Regions from separate parts of the Nesterenkonia sp. K-15-9-6 genome, predicted to be linked through region 3. Evidence: riboswitches for the same ligand, from Rfam matches in the RefSeq annotation. Region 3 holds a riboswitch; each other region holds the start of a gene.

Region 1 (5,934 bases), on a different contig from region 3:
CGGGCTCCGCGCTCTGGTGGCGGCCCTCCTCGTCCCGGGTCCGAGCGCCGTCAGGCAGCGTCTGGCTCATCACTGATCATCCTCGTCGTCCTCGACGATCGTGGCCTCGTCCTCAGAGCCCTCGGCGTCGGTGGCCTGCCGGTTCTCCGCGAACTCCGGATGGAACAGCGTCTCGAGCGCCTCGTCGATGCTGTCCTGGCTGGAGACGTCGCCGGTGTCGAGGAAGATCGGACCGACCTCCTGCAGCACCTCACGCTGGGCGGCGCCGGGGACCGGGTCGACGTCGAAGTTCGACCGCTCCCGGATCACCGTCTGGGCGACCTCCAGGTCGATGTTGCTGTGCTCGGCCAGGATCTCGGCTGTCTCCTCGGGGTTCTCCTGAGCCCATTCGCGGGCCTGCTCATAGACGTCCACCACGGTCTGGGCGACGTCGGGGTGGTCCTCGATGAACGACTCGGTCGCGTTGATCACGCTGTAGGTGTTGAAGTCCACGTTCCGGTAGAACAGCGTCTCGCCGTCGGCCTCGGCTCCCGCCATGATCGGGTCCAGTCCGGCCCAGGCGTCGACGTCGCCGTTGGCCAGCGCGCTGCGGCCGTCCGCGTGCTGCAGGTTCTGCACCTCCACATCGCCCACCTCCAGGCCGGCCTCGTGCAGGGACTGCACCAGGAAGAAGTACGGGTCGGTGCCCAGCGTGGCGGCCACGGAGCCGCCCTCGAGGTCGCCGACGTCGGTGATCCCCGAGTCCGGCGAGGTGACCAGGGCGGCCCACTCCGGCTGGTTCTCGATGAGGATGATCTGCTGCGGGGCGCCGTTGGCGCGCGCCAGCAGGGCGGCGGAGCCGGCCGTGGATCCGACGTCGATGGCCTCGGCACGCAGCTTCTCATTGGCGTCGTTGGAGCCGTGGGACTGGATCCATTCCACCTCGGTGCCGGCCTCGGAGAGCTCCTCTTCGAGCCAGCCGTGCTCCATGATCACCAGGCTGAGCGGGTTGTAGGTGGCGAAGTCGAGGGTGAGCGTGTCCAGTTCGCCCTCGGCGGTGCCGCCGGATCCCTCGCCCTCCACGCATCCGGTCGCCAGCAGAGCGACGGCCGCGCCGGCGATCGTCGCGGAGGCGGCGCGTCGGAACCGCGGCCGCGGGAAGCGGGCAGGGGAGAAGGAGGTGTCGGTCTGACTGGGCATGTCGTGAAGGGACCTTTCGTGCGTGGGTGGGAGCCGCCCCGGTCGAGCTCGGGCTCCGCCCGGCCGCGCCGAGCGGAGGCCGGGAGCGCCCGGGCCGCGCGGCCTGTCAGTCCTGAACTGTCAGACCTGAGCGGAACGTGCGGTCCGGCCGGGGCGGGTGGGCTAGTGCGCGTCGACGCCGAGGCCGGCCAGGAGCTCGCCGCGCAGGGCGGCCAGCTCGGCGGAGGCACGGTCACGCGGCCGGCTGCCCGGAACGGTGAGCAGGCGGGAGACGGTGGCGCCCTCGCGGGCGGGGTCCACCGGGTCGGCGCCGAGCAGTAGGATTCGGTCGGCCAGCTGCAGGGCCTCGTCGACGTCGTGGGTCACCAGCAGCACCGTGGTGCCGGTCTGCGCATGGACGTCCAGGAGGAGGTCCTGCATCTTCAGCCGGGTCAGGGCGTCCAGGGCGCCGAAGGGCTCGTCCAGCAGGAGCACGCCGGGGCGGCGGGCCAAGGCCCGGGCCAGCGAGGCGCGCTGCGCCATGCCGCCGGAGATCTCCCGGGGGCGAAGCTGGGCGCGCTCGGCCAGGCCGACCAGTTCGAGCAGCTCATCCACTCGCCGACGGCCCTCCGCCGCGGACACGTGCCGCGGCAGCCCGAGGGAGACGTTGCGGTGCACCGAGCGCCAGGGCAGCAGCCGAGGCTCCTGGAAGCCGACGGCGGTCCGTTCGTCATAGGTGCGCACCGGGGTGCCGTCGATGATGACCTCACCGGAGCATCCGGCGTCGAGACCGCCGACGGCGCGCAGTAGCGTGGACTTCCCGCAGCCGGAGGCGCCCAGGATGGCGACCACCTCGCCGGGGGAGATGTGCAGGTCGACGTCGTGCAGGACGGTGCGTCCGTCGAAGGCGCGCCCCACACCGCGCAGCTGCACGTCCATCGAATGCGTGGCGGCCCCTGCGGGGGCGGGACGGTCCAGCAGAGCGACGCCGCCGGAATGCTCGGAGAGGTGCTGGTCAGACTCGTGCGTCACGAGTGCGGGTGCAGACGAACCCATAGGAAATTCACTCCCATCGATCCTGGCGGTAGCACCTTTTCTGATGCGACGGGCACAGAGAGGCCGATCGACGCATCCGAAGGTTGCTGCGGCGTCACAGAGCCAGATCTCTCAGCCGCTCGGGATGGTGTACGTGCTCAACCCTACGCGGATCAGCGTGGGCCGGGCAAAGGTGATGTCACAGTGTGAGACATGTGGGGTGGCGTGGGCCCGACGACGGTGCCCCCGGATGGAGGGGGATGCCCTCAGGCTTCGGGAGACAGCGGGCCGAGGCTCTTGAACTCGCTCTGGTGGAACACCAGCGCCTCGGCGGAGTCCTCGACCGCCAGGTCCAGCAGCTCGAGCACGACGATGTCATGGTCGCCGGCCCGGACCTGGTCGTAGATGCGGGTGGTGAAGGTGACGGGCGCACCCTCCAGGGTGATCGACCCACCTGTGCCGATGCTTGTCCTCAGGCCGGTGAATCGGTTCTCCCGGTCCTTGGAGGCGATCTTCCGGCACAGCTCCGACTGGCCGTGCCCGATCAGTGACACTCCCAGCTCGGTGTCCGCCCCGGCCAGCTTCGGCCAGGTGGTGGAGCTGTGCTGCACCGCCACCGTGGCCAGCGGCGGCTCGAGCGAGACGCCGATGGTGAAGGTGGAGGCCACGAGCCCTTCCGGGCGGCCGTCCACCTCGGCGGCGACGACCACCACCCCCTGCGGGAAGTGGCCGAAGGTCCGGCGCAGCTCCAGCGGATCGACGTCGGCCAGCCGGGTGGCGGCGCGGCCCACGGCGGGGCGGGCTCCGGTGTCAGCGGGCGCGTGCGGCACGGTCTCCTCCACGGTGGTCGTGGGGCGCTCGGCGGCGGCCAGTGCGGTGCTCATGGCGGATCAACTCCCATCGGTCCTGGCGGTAGCACCTTTTCTGAAGGATCCGCCGGAGGGGGCGGATCGCATCCGAAGGTTGCTGCGGCGTCGACGAGCCAGATCTCTCGGCCGCTCGGGATGGTCTGTGTGTCCAGCGTACGGCCGCAGAGAGATGTGATCAAAGAACCGTTCGCAGGATGAGACGCGGCGACATATTCCGTCCAGCGGGCGCGCAGGATGCGTCCAGAGTGTGGCTCCCTCAGTCCGAGGGGGCTGTACATTCTTACGCCTCGTGACATGAACTCAATCCGCTGACTTGACGATTGTTCATCTGCTGCGCGTATGGTTGACCCCAACGAACCCATCCAGAGCGACTGAGAGATCTGGCTCGACGACGTCGCAGCAACCACCCGGAGCAGCCGTGCCCAGTGCGGCCCGGGGAACGGTGCTAACGCCAGAGACGATGGAGAATGCCCGATGATCTCACTGCGCCATGTGTCCACGTCCTTCCCCGCTGCCCGGGGCAAGGAGCCCATCCACGCCGTCGATGACGTCTCCTTGGAGATCCCCCGCGGGAGCATCCAGGGGATCATCGGCTTCTCCGGCGCCGGGAAGTCCACGCTGCTGCGCAACATCAACCTGCTTGAGCGCCCCACCTCGGGTGAGGTGCATGTGGGCGGGGTGGAGCTGACCGCCCTCGACGACGAGGCTCTGCGTCGCGCCCGGCACCAGATCGGCATGATCTTCCAGGGGTTCAACCTGGTGAACAATCTGACCGTCGCCCAGAACGTGGAGCTGTCCCTGAAGTTCGCCGGCGAGAAGGACCGTCGCGTCCGCCGGCGTCGCGCCGCCGAGGCGCTGGAGATCGTGGACATCACCGACAAGGCCAAGGTGTACCCGGCCCAGCTCTCCGGCGGGCAGAAGCAGCGGGTGGCCATCGCTCGCGCCCTGGCCACTCGGCCGGAGGTGCTGCTGTGTGACGAGCCGACCTCCGCCCTGGACCCCTTCACCACGGCGACGGTGCTGCAGTATCTCGCCGACGTGAACCGCGAGCTCGGCATCACCGTGGTCATCGTGACCCACGAGATGGAGGTCATCAAGGCCCTGGCCGATCACGTCGCCGTCATGGAGTCCGGCCGCGTGGTGGAGCAGTTCCCCGCCCGGGAGCTGCAGCGCGAGGGCTTCGCTCCGCACACCTCCATCGGCCGGTACCTGGTCAGCGACGGCATCAGTGTGGACCGTGACGGCGGCGCCCGGACGCAGGCGCCGACGCCGAGCGGGGACCAGGGTCGCGCCGCAGAGTCCGCAGAGTCGGCAGAGTCCGCAGAGTCCGCAGAGTCGGCAGAGTCCGCAGAGCCGCCGGCGCCCCAGGACCCGCCCCGTGGCCCCCGGAGGCTCGCGGCCTCTGAGCTGCTCGCCGCCGTGCCGTTCGAGGGAGGTCGTCGCTGATGGAACGCATCCTCGAACTGCAGCCCGAACTCGTCCAGGCCATGCTGGAGACCTTCGCCATGATCGCGGTGGCCATCCCGCTGGCGGTGCTGTTCGGCACTCCGCTGGGCATCTGGCTGTTCATCCATGCCCCGGGCGGAATCGCTCCGCTGCCCCGCGCCCATGCGCTGGTCAGCGGGATCGTCAATATGGTCCGCTCCTTCCCGTTCCTCATCCTGCTGATCGCGATCATTCCGTTCACCCGGCTGGTCGTCGGCACCACGGTCGGCACGGCGGCTGCGATCGTCCCACTCACGGTCAACGCCATTCCCTACTTCGCCCGGCTGGTGGAGCAGAACATCACCCAGCTGGGGTCCGGGGCGGTGGAGGCCTCCCGTGCCATGGGGGCCACTCGCGGACAGATCATCCGCAATGTGCTGCTGGTGGACGCCAAGCCGGCGATCATCGGGTCCATCACGATCACCACCGTCAGCTTCATCTCCTATTCGGCCATGGTCGGACTGGTCGGCGGCGGCGGAATCGGCGACTTCGCCATCCGGTACGGGTACTACCGCTATGAGACCGCGGTGATGATGGTCGCCATCGTGCTGATGATCGCCCTGGTGACGCTCGTGCAGTTCAGTGGCACCCGCCTCTCGCGGCTCACCGACAAGCGCATCTGACCACCGGCCGGTTCGGCCGCCCCTGCGCTCCGTGCGCACTCCTCCATCCCGGCGTGCAGGTCGCTGCACCCTGACAACGAAAGCTTGTGACATGCCCAGAACACTGACATCCTCCGGCGTCTCCGGCGCGCTCGGGCTGACCGGGGCCACCGGTTCGCTCGCCTCCTCCCCGCTCGGGCGCCGCAGCCTGCTGCTCGGCGGACTCGCCGCAGTGGGGACCTTCACCCTGACCTCCTGCGGGCTGGCCGACGCCGTGGGCGACGACGACCGCACGATCAGCATGATCGTCACCGAGTCGGCGCCCTTCCAGGACCCCACCGAGATCGTCAAGGACATCCTCGCCGAGGACGGCTGGGAGCTGGAGACCACCTACGTCACCGACATCATCCAGCCCAACCAGGTGGTGGCCCAGGGGGAGTACGACGCCAACTTCTTCCAGCACATCGCCTACCTGCGGCAGTTCAACCAGGACAACGGCACCGATGTGGAGCCCGCGTTCTCCGTCTACTACGCGCCCAGCGGCATCTTCTCGCTGCAGCATGACAGCATCGAGGACCTCCCCGACGGCGCCCAGATCGCCCTGGCGGTCGACACCGCGAACAACGGCCGCGGGATCAAGCTGCTCGCCGACGCCGGGGTCCTGGAGATCGACGAGTCCAAGGAGGTCACCGAGCTCTCGCAGCGGGACATCATCGACAACCCGAAGGACTTCGAGTTCATCGAGATCGACCAGCAGTCCGCCGCACAGACCCTGCCGGACGTCG
Region 2 (5,934 bases), on a different contig from region 3:
AAGGACTCCACCGACCAGCGCAGATATTCGGGTCGCTGGGCGATCTGCAGCGGCAGCAGCTCCCGCAGTGCCGGCTCATCCACCTGGATGATCCGGGTCCCGGCGGCCTGCAGGTCCTCCACCTCGTCCCGCAGGGCCAGGGCGATCTGGTCGGCGGTGGCGGCCAGCGGCTGGTCATCCCGCACGAAGGACCAGGCCAGGATCGTGACCGGGCCGGTCAGCATGCCCTTGACGGGCCGACGGGTCAGCGAGGCGGCGTAGCGGGTCCACTCCACGGTGATCGGGGCGGGACGGTGCACGTCGCCGAAGAGGATCGGCGGTCGCAGGCAGCGGGAGCCGTAGGACTGCACCCAGCCGTGGGCGGTGGTGATGAACCCCTCCAGGTTCTCCGCGAAGTACTGGACCATGTCGTTGCGCTCCGCCTCGCCATGCACCAGCACGTCCAGACCCAGGTCCTCCTGGCGGCGGATGCAGTCGGCGATCTGCCCGCGGATGGCCTGCTCGTATCCCTGCTGGTCGAGGGCGCCGCGTCGGTGGGCGGCCCGCACTCGGCGGATCTCGGCGGTCTGCGGGAACGAGCCGATCGTGGTGGTCGGCAGCGGTGGCAGATCCAGAGCCGCCTGTTGGGCGGCCCGCCGGTGTTCGGCGGCGGCCCGCCGACGATCCTGGGGCAGCACCTCGTCCAGACGACGGCGCACCGCCTCCACCCGGACCTGCGGGTGCTGCTCTCGGAGCCTGCGACGCGAGGCGTCGTCGGCACGCAGGCCCTCCAGAGCGTCTGGGCCTTCGGAGAGGTGACCGGTCAGCGCCAGCACCTCACCGACCTTCTGGTCCGCGAAGGCGAGCCACCCGGCCACCTGCGGGTCCAGCTGCGCCTCTCGGGCGGCGTCGTGGGGGACATGCAGCAACGACGTGGAGCTGCTCACCGTCAGCGGACCCTCGTGCCGCGTCCGCAGCTGGTCCAGCAGCCCGGCGGCTCGGGCCACATCGGTGCGCCACACGTTCAGTCCGCCGACGACGCCGGCGGCCACAGTCCGTCCGGTCAGCGGCTCCAGGGCCTGCTCCGGGGGGAGCACGCCACGTTCGAGGTCGAGGCCCACCGCCTCGACGCCGGCTGCGCCGAGGGCTGCCAGGGCGTCGTCGCCGGCGGTGCCGTAGCTCACCGGCACGAACAGGGCCGGGCGTTCCGTGAGCCCCGCGAACGCGGTGTAGGCGGTGCGCAGGCCGGTGACGATCTGCTCCCGCGGGAGGTCCCAGCCGTCGGAGGCCAGCGCGGGCTCCTCCAGCTGCACCCAGGCCGCGCCGGCGTCATGGAGGGCGCGGAGCAGGGTGGAGTAGGCGGTCACCAGCTCGTCGAGCCGGTCGAACCGCGATGCCTGCGGGACGGTTCCGCCGTCGCCCGCTGTGCCGTCCGGGGCCTGGCTCTCCGCGCCGACGGCCTTGGCCAGCAGCAGGAAGCTCACCGGGCCCAGCAGGGTGGGCCGGGGGAGGGATCCGCCGGCGGTCTCTGCGGCCAGATCGCGGAAGGTGCGGTAGCGCTCGGCGACGGCGTCCGGCTGAGGGGAGAAGGCGACGTCTGGCTCGATCTCCGGCACGTAGTAGTGATAGTTGGTGTCGAACCACTTGGTCAGCTCCAGCGGCTCCACCGTGGAGGTGCCGCGGGCCAGCGCGGAGACCAGGGCCAGGCCCTCGCCGGAATCCGGGGAGGCGGCGGAGAACCCGGCCTCGCGGAAGCGCCGCGGCACCAGGCCGAGCAGCATCGAGGCGTCCAGGACCTGATCGATCACGGCGCCGTCGGCCGGGATCGCCGAGTCCGCCTCCAGGCCCAGGCCTGCCAGATGGCCCAGGGTACGGGAGCGGTGAGCCCGGATCGCCTCCTGCAGGGCGTCGACGTCTCCGCCGCGCCAATGGGCCTCCAGCGCCTTCTTGATCTCCCGGTTCGGTCCGATGCGCGGGTAGCCGAGCACGGTCGCCGGAAGGGCGGGAACCTGAGCGGGCGGCTGGTCCTCGGGGCGGGCAGGGGTGGTGGTCATGATGTCTCCTCTGTCATGTGTGTCAGATGTGTCTGGGGTCAGATGCAGGTGATGGACGGATCGCAGGGGCCCGGGCGGTTCGTTCCGGGCGAGGCCGCAGGGCGCACCAGGACAGCCGACCGCGACGCGGTCCGCAGGAATGACGGGTCCCTGTCAGGCAGGGAGCAGTGTGCTCCGGCGTCAGGGCAGCTCGGGTAGGACCCGCTGCTGACGTGCGGCGTCTCGGATCCTCAGGTGATCGAGGATCGCCAGGGCGGCCGGGTGCTGGTTGAAGGTGAACAGGTGCAGGCCGGGACATCCGAGCTCGAGGACCGCGTCGATCAGGTTCAGCGTGGCGGCCACCCCGCGGCGCCGTCGCTCGGCGGGGTCGGCGACGTCGAGGTAGTCGAGCAGGTGCTGCGGCACCGGAACTCCCGAGATCTCCTCCAGGCGTCGCAGCCGCTTGGGGCTGGTCAGCGGGGCCAGCCCGGCGACCACCGGCAGGTGGATGCCCTGGGATCGGGCGTCGTCCACCAGGCGGGCGTAGTCCTCGGGGTCATAGAACACCTGGGTGATGGCGTAGTCGGCGCCGGCCTCCTGCTTCTCCCACAGTGCGCACAGGTCCGCCTCGTGGTCCCGGTCCGTGCCGGAGGGCGGATAGGCGGCCACTGAGATGGACACCGGGCGGGCGCCGGGCCCCTCGGGTGGGTCGAGGCGCTCCTGCTCCACCTCCCTGACCAGACGCACCACCTCGGCGGCGCGGTTCAGGCCTGCGGGCTGGTGGATCCACTCCCGGCCACCGCCCGGTGGGTCCCCACGCAGGGCCAGGACGTCCCGGACGCCGAGGTCCAGCAGCTGCTCCACTGCCCGGCGCACCTGGGCAGGAGATCTTCCGGCGCTGATGAGGTGCGCCATCACGGGGGAGGGAGTGCTCCGGAGCAGGTGCCGGATGACCTCCAGATTGGCCCCCTCGGGCTGGTTGTGGCCATGGGTGACGGAGAAGTAGTCCGGACCGGCCTCGGCCAGCAGCTCGATGCTGCGCCAGGGGTCGCGGCCGGCGGTGGCGGGACGCGGCGGGAAGACCTCGAAAGAGATCAGCGACCGGCGTCGGGTGCGCTGCACCAGGTAGGAGGTGTGCGGCGTGTGGTCGTCAGAATCCAGGGCGTGCTGAGGCAGAGTGCCGGCGGACGGCACAGATGGTGTCATGGAGGGTCCTCCGTGTGGGGCGTTCATCATCGTTCATGAGGCGCCACAGGGAGGCTTCCCCTGCGCCGTGCTTGCCGCTGAAGATAAATCCATCTCAGTGAATACGAGCTTCGCGGCCGGATCGTCATCTGGGGCACCCCGTCACGCGGGAAAGGGTTGCCGACCGGCCAAGCCAGAGCCTGTGTGACCGGTTCTCGTGATCCTTCGGTGTTCTTCTCTGCCACGACGCTAACACGGCCGGGCATGCGAGAGAAGGGCCGACGTCATGGATGACGCTATATGAACATAATGAACACGCGGCGCCGACGTGGGGTGTGCCGCAGGGTGTGAGGCGTGTCCACGCGCCTCGTGGGGCGGTGCATCGACCGTGTCATGCAGGAGGGTCGCCGAGCGTGGCGAGGAGCTCTCCGATGCTGTGGTGGCGCTCGAGGGGGTGTCGAAGGGGCCGGTCGCGATGGATTCGATATCGATTGCGGCGACCTTCGCGCTCCTTGTCGACGTATCCGTCGGCGATCAGATCCGCCAGGATCCGCTGGGCGGCGCGCTCGGTGATCCCGACCTTCCGGGCGATCTCCCGGACGAGCATGCCGGGCTCTCTGGCGACGCAGAGGATGACATGGGCGTGGTTGGTGAGGAAGGTCCACTCTGAATCCGGCACGGGGTCAGTATAGATCCAGGGTGACAGAACAAGCACGAAACAAAAGTCGTGTATTGTGTGTCAGCAATGCGGTCGCCGCCTGGTGGCCCCGTCGTGCAGGACCCTCCCGGAAGGACCCGCCGCATGCTCGACCCGGTCATCCTCTTCTTCGTCCTCGGCATCGCGGCCGGACTGCTGCGTTCCGAGCTGCGGCTGCCTGCCGCCGTCTATGAGCTGGTGACCATCGTGCTGCTGCTGGCCATCGGGCTCAAAGGGGGCGTGGAGCTGGCGAAGCAGCCCCTGGGTGAGCTGCTGCCGCAGATGGTCGGAGTGGTGGCCATGGGGTTCCTCCTCGCCCTCGCCGCGTTCCCTGTGCTCCGCCTCCTGGGACGGCTGGCTCGCGTGGATGCTGCGTCGATCGCCGCGCACTATGGCTCAGTGAGCGTCGGCACCTACGCTGTGGCCGTTGCCTATCTCGGCAGTCGCGGTGTGCCTTTCGAAGAACATATGCCGTTGCTGCTGGTCCTTCTGGAGGTGCCGGCGATCCTCGTCGGGATCGTGCTCGCCAGGGGTGTCAGCCGGTCCACACGCTGGGGCTCGGTGATGCACGAGGTGTTCCTGGGCAAGGGCATCGTGCTCCTGCTAGGGGGTCTGCTCATCGGCTGGGCCGCCGGGCCTGAGGGCGTCGTTCCGCTCGAGCCTCTGTTCATGGACCTCTTCAAGGGGGTTCTGGCATTGTTCCTCCTGGAGATGGGGCTCATCACAGCAGGCCAGGTAGGAGGGCTCCGGAGACATGGGGTGTTTCTGGGCGCATTCGCCATCGGTATGCCGCTGTTCTCCGCAGTGGTGGGCACGGGAACAGCCATGCTGCTGGGCCTCTCCCTCGGGGGCACGGTGGTGCTGGCGACGCTGGCTGCCAGCGCGTCCTACATCGCGGTCCCGGCCGCCATGCGCATCTCCGTGCCGGAGGCGAATCCGACGCTGTCCTTGGCCGCCGCCCTGGGCATCACTTTTCCGTTCAACGTCCTGATCGGCATACCCATCTACCACGCCATGGCCACCTGGGTGCATGGCTAGGAGCAGGCTCATGGAACCGCACGCGCGCAAACTGCTGACCATCGTCACCGAGGCGGCCCTGGAGGGAAAGATCCTGCGTGATCTGGAGCAGCTCGGCACTCGTGGGCATACGATCACCGACGCCCGGGGAAAGGGCCGCCGAGGAGTGCGCGATGCAGGCTGGGAGGCCAGCGCGAACATCCGCGTGGAGGTCGTCTGTGACGCGGGCACCGCTCAGGCGGTCTCTGCGTATCTGCGGGAGCACTACTACCGGGATTACGCGATGACCGTGTGGGTCATCGATGTCGAGGTGCTGCGTCCCGAGAAGTTCTGACCTCGGTTCCGCCTAGGCTGATATGCATGCCTGACCAGTACCTGAAGAACGAGATGCGCCGGAATGTGCGGAAATCGATGCGCCGGTCGCTGCACACTGCTTCCAGGAGCGCCGGAGGCGGCAGGTCGCTCAGACGCCGTCGCAGCGGCAGTCAGGGACTGCTGTGGTGGTTGCTCGGGCTCGTGCTGGTGGTCCTCCTCGGCGCGCTGATCAGCTGGATCCAGAGCCCGGGAGAAGGTGCCGCCCCGTCGCCGTCGGAGGACGGTGAAGACGCCACCCTCGTGCGCGTGGTCGACGGCGATACGCTCGTCGTGGAGCTGGACGGAGAGGAGGAGCGGGTTCGGCTCCTGAACATCGACACCCCGGAGTCGGTGCACCCTCACCAGCCGGTCGAATGTCTGGGTCCGGAGTCCTCGGCGCATATGGAGTCACTGGTCGCCCCGGGGGATCCCGTCATCCTGGAGTTCGACCAGGAGCGCACCGACCGGTATGACCGCCTGCTCGCCGGAGTATGGGCCGACGACGTGCTGCTGAACGTCCAGATGGCCCGGGACGGCTTCGGGGTTCCGGTCCACTATCCTCCCAACGACCGCTTCCTCGGCCCCGTGGAAGAGGCCTGGGCTCAGGCGGAGGAGGACGGCGTCGGGCTCTTCGCCGAGGATCTGGACTGCGAGCCAGCGCTGCCCTGA
Region 3 (5,934 bases):
GGGCACGAAGCCCGCCAGCACGAGCAGCCCGCCTGCCAAGGCCACGACGTACCGGCTGACGACGCCGCTCAGTGCGATGATCCCGGTGTTCTGACTGAACGTGGTGTTCGGCATCGCTCCGAGGACTGCGCCGAGAGATGTGCCGACGCCGTCAGCCATCACCCCACCGCTCAGCTCCCTGGCTCGTGGGGAACGTCCCAGCCCGGTACGTGCCACAGCGGTCAGGTCCCCGATCGACTCGACGGAGCTGGCCAGCGCCAGCACAGTAATCGCGATGATCGCGGCACCGGTGAAGTCGAGCCCGAAGTGCATAGGGGCAGGGGCGAATAACCACCTGGCCTCTGTCACGGGGGCCAGGCTCACCATGCCGAACACTGCAGCTGCGGCATAGCCGCTGAGGAGTCCGATCAGGACGGCGGCGACCGAGACCAGGCCTCTGCCGAATTGGTGACAGACCACGCTCACCACGATCACGAGTGCGGCGACACCGAAGTGGTGCAGCGCCCCGAAGTCCCCGGCGGCACGTGCGGCCGCACCCCCAGCGGAATAGTCGATGGCCGTGGGCATCAGCTTGAGCCCGATGATCAGGATGATGATCCCACACACCAGAGGCGGAAAAAGAGGGGTGAGCCAGCGTAAGGACATGCCGAAGACCACCTGGACCAACCCGGCGATGAACGCCCCGCCGAAGACCGCCGCGATCCCGAACTGCTCAGCTATGGGGATGGCCACGACCAAGAACGCAAAGCTCGTCCCCTGCATCACTGGCAGCCGGGACCCCACGGGCCCAACCCCGAGGGTCTGCAGAAGCGTCGTCGCACCCGAGACGATCATCGCCAGCTGGACCAACAGAGTGACTTCGCCTGCTGCCATACCGATCGCGGTGGCGACGATCAGGGGCGGTGCGGCGTTCCCCACGAACATCGCTAGAAAGTGCTGAACCGCCAGCGGCACAGCCCGCCGAAGAGGAGGCATCTCATGGACCGCGTCGTCTCTCTGAGGTGCTTCCGTCTGCCACACGGTCTCTGCGCTCATGACGTTCACGCTAAGCAGGCCATGTCACCGTGGTGTTACTCCATGGTTGCTGTCATGCGAAGAACGCTCCGCGCGGGCACGGCGCTCCGCGCCATCACAGCCTCAGGGTGTCTCGCATCTGGTCCGCGAGCTGCTCCGGGCTGGTGAGGAAGCCGTCGTGCCCGATGGGTGAGGAGATCATGTGGACCTCGTGCTCGCCGGGCAGCAGCGCCGCCAGCTCATGGGACTGTTCGGGCAGGTACAGCCGGTCTGACTCCACGGCGGCGATGAACGGCGTGGCGGTGACGCGGGACAGCGCCTCGGCGACGCTCCCGCGCCCGCGGCCGACGTCGTGGCTCATCAGAGCCTCGGTCAGCACGATGTAGGCGTTCGGGTCGAAGCGGTCCACCAGTTTGCGGGCCTGATGGTCCAAGTAGGACTCCACCTGGTAGCGGCCCCGACGTCGGGCGCTCCAGCCGAAGGGGTCCTCCTCCCCCTGGGGCTGACGACCGAACCGCACCTCAAGTTCGTGCTCGGTGCGATAGGTGATGTGCGCGATCCGGCGGGCCAGACCCAGCCCCTCCTCCGGGACGGGTCCGCCGTAGTAGTCCCCGCCGGCGAAGTGCGGGTCGTTCTCGATGGCCTTGATCTGTGCCTGCCCGAAGGCGATCTGCTCGGCGGTGGCGGCCGCGCCGCAGGCGAAGACCGCCACTGAGTCCACTCGGTCCGGGAAGGTGGCCGCCCACTCCAGCGCCCGGGCACCGCCCATGGAGCCGCCGATCACCGTGTGGAACCGCCGGATCCCCAGCTGATCGGCCAGCCGTGCCTCCAGGCGGACGGCGTCGCGGACGGTGGTGAAGGGGAACCGGGAGCCCCAGGGCCGCCCCTCCGGATCCGGAGAGGCGGGCCCGGTGGAGCCGTAGCACCCGCCGACCATGGCCGGGGCGACCACGAACCACTCGTCGGTGTCGATCGGTCGTCCCGGCCCCAGCAGGCCCTCCCACCAGCCCGGGGCCGGGTCGGCCTCGGTGGTGGCGACGTGGGTGTCTCCGGTCAGGGCGTGCGCGACCAGGATCGCGTTGTCGCCCGCCGCGTTGAGCGTGCCCCAGGTCTCGTAGGCCAGCTGCACGTCCGGCAGCTCACCTCCGGCCTCGAAGGTGTAGGCCCCGACGTCGACGACGGCGAGCGCGCCGTCGGGACGGAGGGTCGAGGTCAGCACCTGGGCGGTCATCGGGGTCGGAGCTCCTGCGTCGTTCATAGTGTGGACAGGCCTGCCGGGACGGGATGAACCGGCGGATACGGACGGGCCTCATCGGCCTCTCAGGCTAGCCTCAGGCCACCGGCTGCGGCTCGGGAGCCGCTGCCTTCTCACTCTGCGGACCGGTGGCCGCGGTCGTGATCGCCTTCTCCAGCCCCTGCTCGAGGTCGGCGATGATGTCCTCGATGTGCTCCAGGCCCACCGACAGGCGCACCAGGCCGGGCACGACGCCGGCGGCGCGCTGCTCGTCCTCGGTGAGCTGGCGGTGGGTGGTGGAGGCCGGATGGATGGCCAGGGAGCGGACGTCGCCCACGTTGGCCACCAACGAGTGGAGCTCGAGGGAGTCCACCACGGCCTGGCCGGCGGGCGCACCGCCGTCGACCTCGAAGGCGAGCACCGCTCCCACGCCCTTCGGCAGGTACCGCTGGGCCTGCTCGTACCAGGGGCTGGAGGCCAGGCCCGGGTAGGAGACCCGCTTCACGGCCGGGTGCGCCTCCAGGAACTCGGCGACCTTCTGGGCGTTCTCCACGTGGCGCTCGATCCTCAGGCTCAGAGTCTCCAGGCCGAGGTTGATCTCGAAGGCGTTGTGCGGAGACAGCGCCGGGCCGAGGTCGCGCAGCAGCTGCACGCGGGCCTTGAGCACGTAGGACAGGTTCACTCCGAAGACGCCGTCGGCGCCCAGGTCCCGGCCGAAGACGAGGCCGTGGTAGCTCTCATCCGGGGTGTTGAAGCCGGGGAAGCGCTCCGGGTAGGCGGTGTAGTCGAAGTTCCCCGAGTCCACGATCACGCCGGCGATCGCCGTGCCGTGGCCGCCCAGGAACTTGGTGGCGGAGTGGATGACGACGTCGGCGCCGTGCTCGATCGGCCGGATCAGGTACGGCGTGGTCAGGGTGTTGTCCACGATCAGCGGGGCGCCGTGCTCGTGGGCCACGGCGGAGACCGCCTCCAGGTCCAGGACGTCTCCGCGCGGGTTGGCCACGACCTCACCGAAGAAGGCCGCGGTGTTCTCGCGGATGGCGGCCCGCCAGGACTCGGTGTCGTCCGGGTCCTCCACGAAGGTGACCTCAATGCCGAACTTCGTCAGCGTGTGCTTGAAGAGGTTCTGGGTGCCGCCGTACAGCGACGGGGAGGCGACGATGTGGCCGCCCGCCTCGACGACGTTGAGCAGCGCCAACGAGGCCGCCGCCTGGCCGGAGCCGACGGCGAGGGCACCGACGCCTCCTTCGAGCGCGGCGGTCTTGTCCTCCACGGCCTGCACCGTGGGGTTGCCGATGCGGGTGTAGATCGGGGCGACCTCTTCCAGCCCGAACCGCTTGCCGGCGGCCTCGGTGCTGGGGAAGACGAAGGAGGTGGTCTGCTGGATGGGCAGGGCCCGGGCGCCGGTCACCGGATCCGGGGCGACGCCGGCGTGGATCTGCTGGGTCTCGAACCGAGGGGTCTGCGTGTGCTCGGTGGTCGTCATGGGAGGTGTCTCCGTTCAATGCGGTCGTGTCGACAGGACCGTCGGAGACACTCCAGGCGTGACGCCCGAAGCTGTTGCCCGTGTGGCGGCCCTGTCGTCGAGGACATGGGTTTGTGGGCCGCACTGTGGTGTGATGGCCCGCGCTTGCCCCACCGCATGGGCGGCAGGGCCTGGTCGTCACCCGGGGCACCCCACCGCGAACTGGAGGGTTGCCGGCCAGCAAACCGGGGTTTGACGCTGGCACTCTTGACCTGCCTCACAGTCTGCCCTGATCTGCGGGATCTGGGCAAGTCTGTGTCCTCAGGTGTCGGACCCCGGGAGCCCAGGAGACCGGGAGCCCAGGAGTCGCACGGACGCGGCACCGCCGCCGACCGCTCCGGTCGGCGCCGCAGCCGCTTGCGCCCCGAGTTGATTCTGGAACCCCGCTGATCTTTGCGGGGTTCCAGAATCTTCTCGGGGCGGGGTGGACTCACACCTCCGCTCAGTCGCGTCCTCCTGGATGACCCGCAGGCTCCACCGCGCCGACATGCCCACCGTCGATCCCACCACCGGTGAGGAACGAATGGAACGTGGGTCGGGCGAAGTCGCCGTGGACCAGTGCCCCGTCCTCGTCGCGCGCGTGAGAGACCGGCGGCGTGGCGGAGACCAGGTCGCGTTGCACCACGAGCCGCTGCCCGTCGGAGGTCTGTGAGCGGCTGCCGTCGTAGAGGACGTTGCTGGCGTCGACGTCGCCGGAAACCTGGTCCGCCCGGTCATGGCTGTCCGTGTGCGCCGAGAGGTTGTTGCGGAAGACGCCCTGCTCCTCGGGCTCGAAATACGGATTGGTGCGGAAGATGTAGTTGTACCGGGCGTTGTCCACCGCCGTGTTGTTGGTCAGCTCGAGCCGGCCCGGGTTGAAGTTGTCGGAGAAGCCGTCCAGGTTGTTGGCGTAGGCCAGGTTCCCGGCGAGCACGTGGTCCACCGGCAGGCCCTCGCCGCCGACCTTGAAGCCGGTGCCCACGCCGGACCCGGCGTTGTAGCCGTCGGAGAGCTGCCCGTTGTGGTGGGCGATGTTGTCCTCCAAGGTGATCGGGAAGTTGGGGCCCTCGTTGGTCCGGTTGTAGAGGTCCCAGCCGTCGTCGATGTTGTGGTGGGCCACATTGCCGCGGAAGACGTTGCCGGGGCCGACGCCGAGCTTGGCAGCGAAGCCGTCGGCGTTGATGTCGGCCGGGTCGCGATTGTCGTGGGCCTCAGAGTTCACGATCAGGTTCTCGGCGGGCCAGTCCTCCGGGTCGCCGGAACCGGTGAGCTGGAAGCCGGAGTTGCCGTTATGGCTGAAGACCATCGAGTCGACGACGTTGTGCGAGCCTGAGGAGCGCAGCCCGTTGCCGGCGGAGCGGGTGAGCTCCATGTCCGAGATGACCCAATGGTCAGCGTCCAAGCGGATGATCTGCTGCAGGGCGGACCGACCGTCGAGCGTGACCTCCGCATCCTCTGCGGCGGTGAGCGTCTTCGGCTCCTCGGCCGTGCCGGAGTAGGCCGGGGACAGCGAGATGGTGCTCTCCGGCTCATAGTCGCCCTCGAGCAGCTGGACCTCCTGGCCCGGCAGCACGTGGGTGACCGCCGTGTGCACATCGAGCGGGCTCTCCTCGGTGCCGTCCCCCTCGGGGGTTCCCTCAGGCGAGACCACCAGCGGGGCGTCGTCGCGAAACTCGCGCACGGTGACATCGACGCCGCGGGTGATCGGGCTCAGGTCCGGCCCGTCGGCCGGGTGGTAGGTGGCGCTGATGGTGCTCGCCCCCTCGGGCAGCTCCAGCTGCGCGGTGAACTCCTCCTCCGCGGTGATGGGCTCACCGGCCAGGACTGTCTCCCCGTCGACGGCGACGTCGACGGTGCCCGGGTAGCTGGCAGATGCGGCGAAGGGATAGTCGGTGCTGCCGGAATGTTCGGGGGCACGCAGGTCGAAGGCGACCGGGGTGACCGGTTCGGGCTGCTCGGGGCGGGGCTGGGTGTCGGCATCGCTGAGGGTCAGGGAGGCGTCGGAGAAGGTCACCGCCACGTTGCGGGAGGCGAAGAAGCCCACGGTCATCAGGTCCGGCTCGATGTCCTGGACCCAGTCCGCGCCCTCGAGCTCGTGGGTGTGGGTCTCCGGCTCATCCAGATGCGTATAGGTGGTGGACATGAGGAAGGCGTCGTCGGTGCGTTCCAGGCGCATGGTGAC

Evidence for each region. Region 3 has a riboswitch for S-adenosylmethionine ahead of SD455_RS06365 (O-acetylhomoserine aminocarboxypropyltransferase/cysteine synthase family protein). Riboswitches for the same ligand answer to the same signal wherever they lie in the genome.
Region 1: it holds a riboswitch for S-adenosylmethionine, as region 3 does, so the genes downstream of both, SD455_RS08550 (methionine ABC transporter ATP-binding protein) here and SD455_RS06365 (O-acetylhomoserine aminocarboxypropyltransferase/cysteine synthase family protein) in region 3, are expected to answer to the same signal.
Region 2: it holds a riboswitch for S-adenosylmethionine, as region 3 does, so the genes downstream of both, SD455_RS11255 (methylenetetrahydrofolate reductase) here and SD455_RS06365 (O-acetylhomoserine aminocarboxypropyltransferase/cysteine synthase family protein) in region 3, are expected to answer to the same signal.

The regions. Positions count from the first base shown of each region.
Region 1 covers NZ_JBQYEY010000011.1:33,337-39,270, forward strand. The annotation lists gene SD455_RS08530 (ABC transporter permease) at 1-70, opposite strand, end outside; gene SD455_RS08535 (aliphatic sulfonate ABC transporter substrate-binding protein) at 70-1,179, opposite strand; gene SD455_RS08540 (ABC transporter ATP-binding protein) at 1,342-2,097, opposite strand; SAM riboswitch class I at 2,225-2,345, opposite strand; gene SD455_RS08545 (flavin reductase family protein) at 2,460-3,077, opposite strand; SAM riboswitch class I at 3,088-3,204, opposite strand; SAM riboswitch class I at 3,418-3,529, shown strand; gene SD455_RS08550 (methionine ABC transporter ATP-binding protein) at 3,537-4,508, shown strand; gene SD455_RS08555 (methionine ABC transporter permease) at 4,508-5,170, shown strand; gene SD455_RS08560 (MetQ/NlpA family ABC transporter substrate-binding protein) at 5,262-5,934, shown strand, end outside.
Region 2 covers NZ_JBQYEY010000017.1:6,002-11,935, forward strand. The annotation lists gene metE (5-methyltetrahydropteroyltriglutamate--homocysteine S-methyltransferase) at 1-2,033, opposite strand, end outside; gene SD455_RS11255 (methylenetetrahydrofolate reductase) at 2,214-3,218, opposite strand; SAM riboswitch class IV at 3,281-3,420, opposite strand; gene SD455_RS11260 (helix-turn-helix transcriptional regulator) at 3,589-3,876, opposite strand; gene SD455_RS11265 (sodium-dependent bicarbonate transport family permease) at 4,000-4,932, shown strand; gene SD455_RS11270 (P-II family nitrogen regulator) at 4,943-5,245, shown strand; gene SD455_RS11275 (thermonuclease family protein) at 5,272-5,934, shown strand.
Region 3 covers NZ_JBQYEY010000007.1:69,007-74,940, forward strand. The annotation lists gene SD455_RS06355 (uracil-xanthine permease family protein) at 1-1,035, opposite strand, end outside; gene metX (homoserine O-acetyltransferase MetX) at 1,130-2,245, opposite strand; gene SD455_RS06365 (O-acetylhomoserine aminocarboxypropyltransferase/cysteine synthase family protein) at 2,346-3,734, opposite strand; SAM riboswitch class IV at 3,870-3,986, opposite strand; gene SD455_RS06370 (right-handed parallel beta-helix repeat-containing protein) at 4,216-5,934, opposite strand, start outside.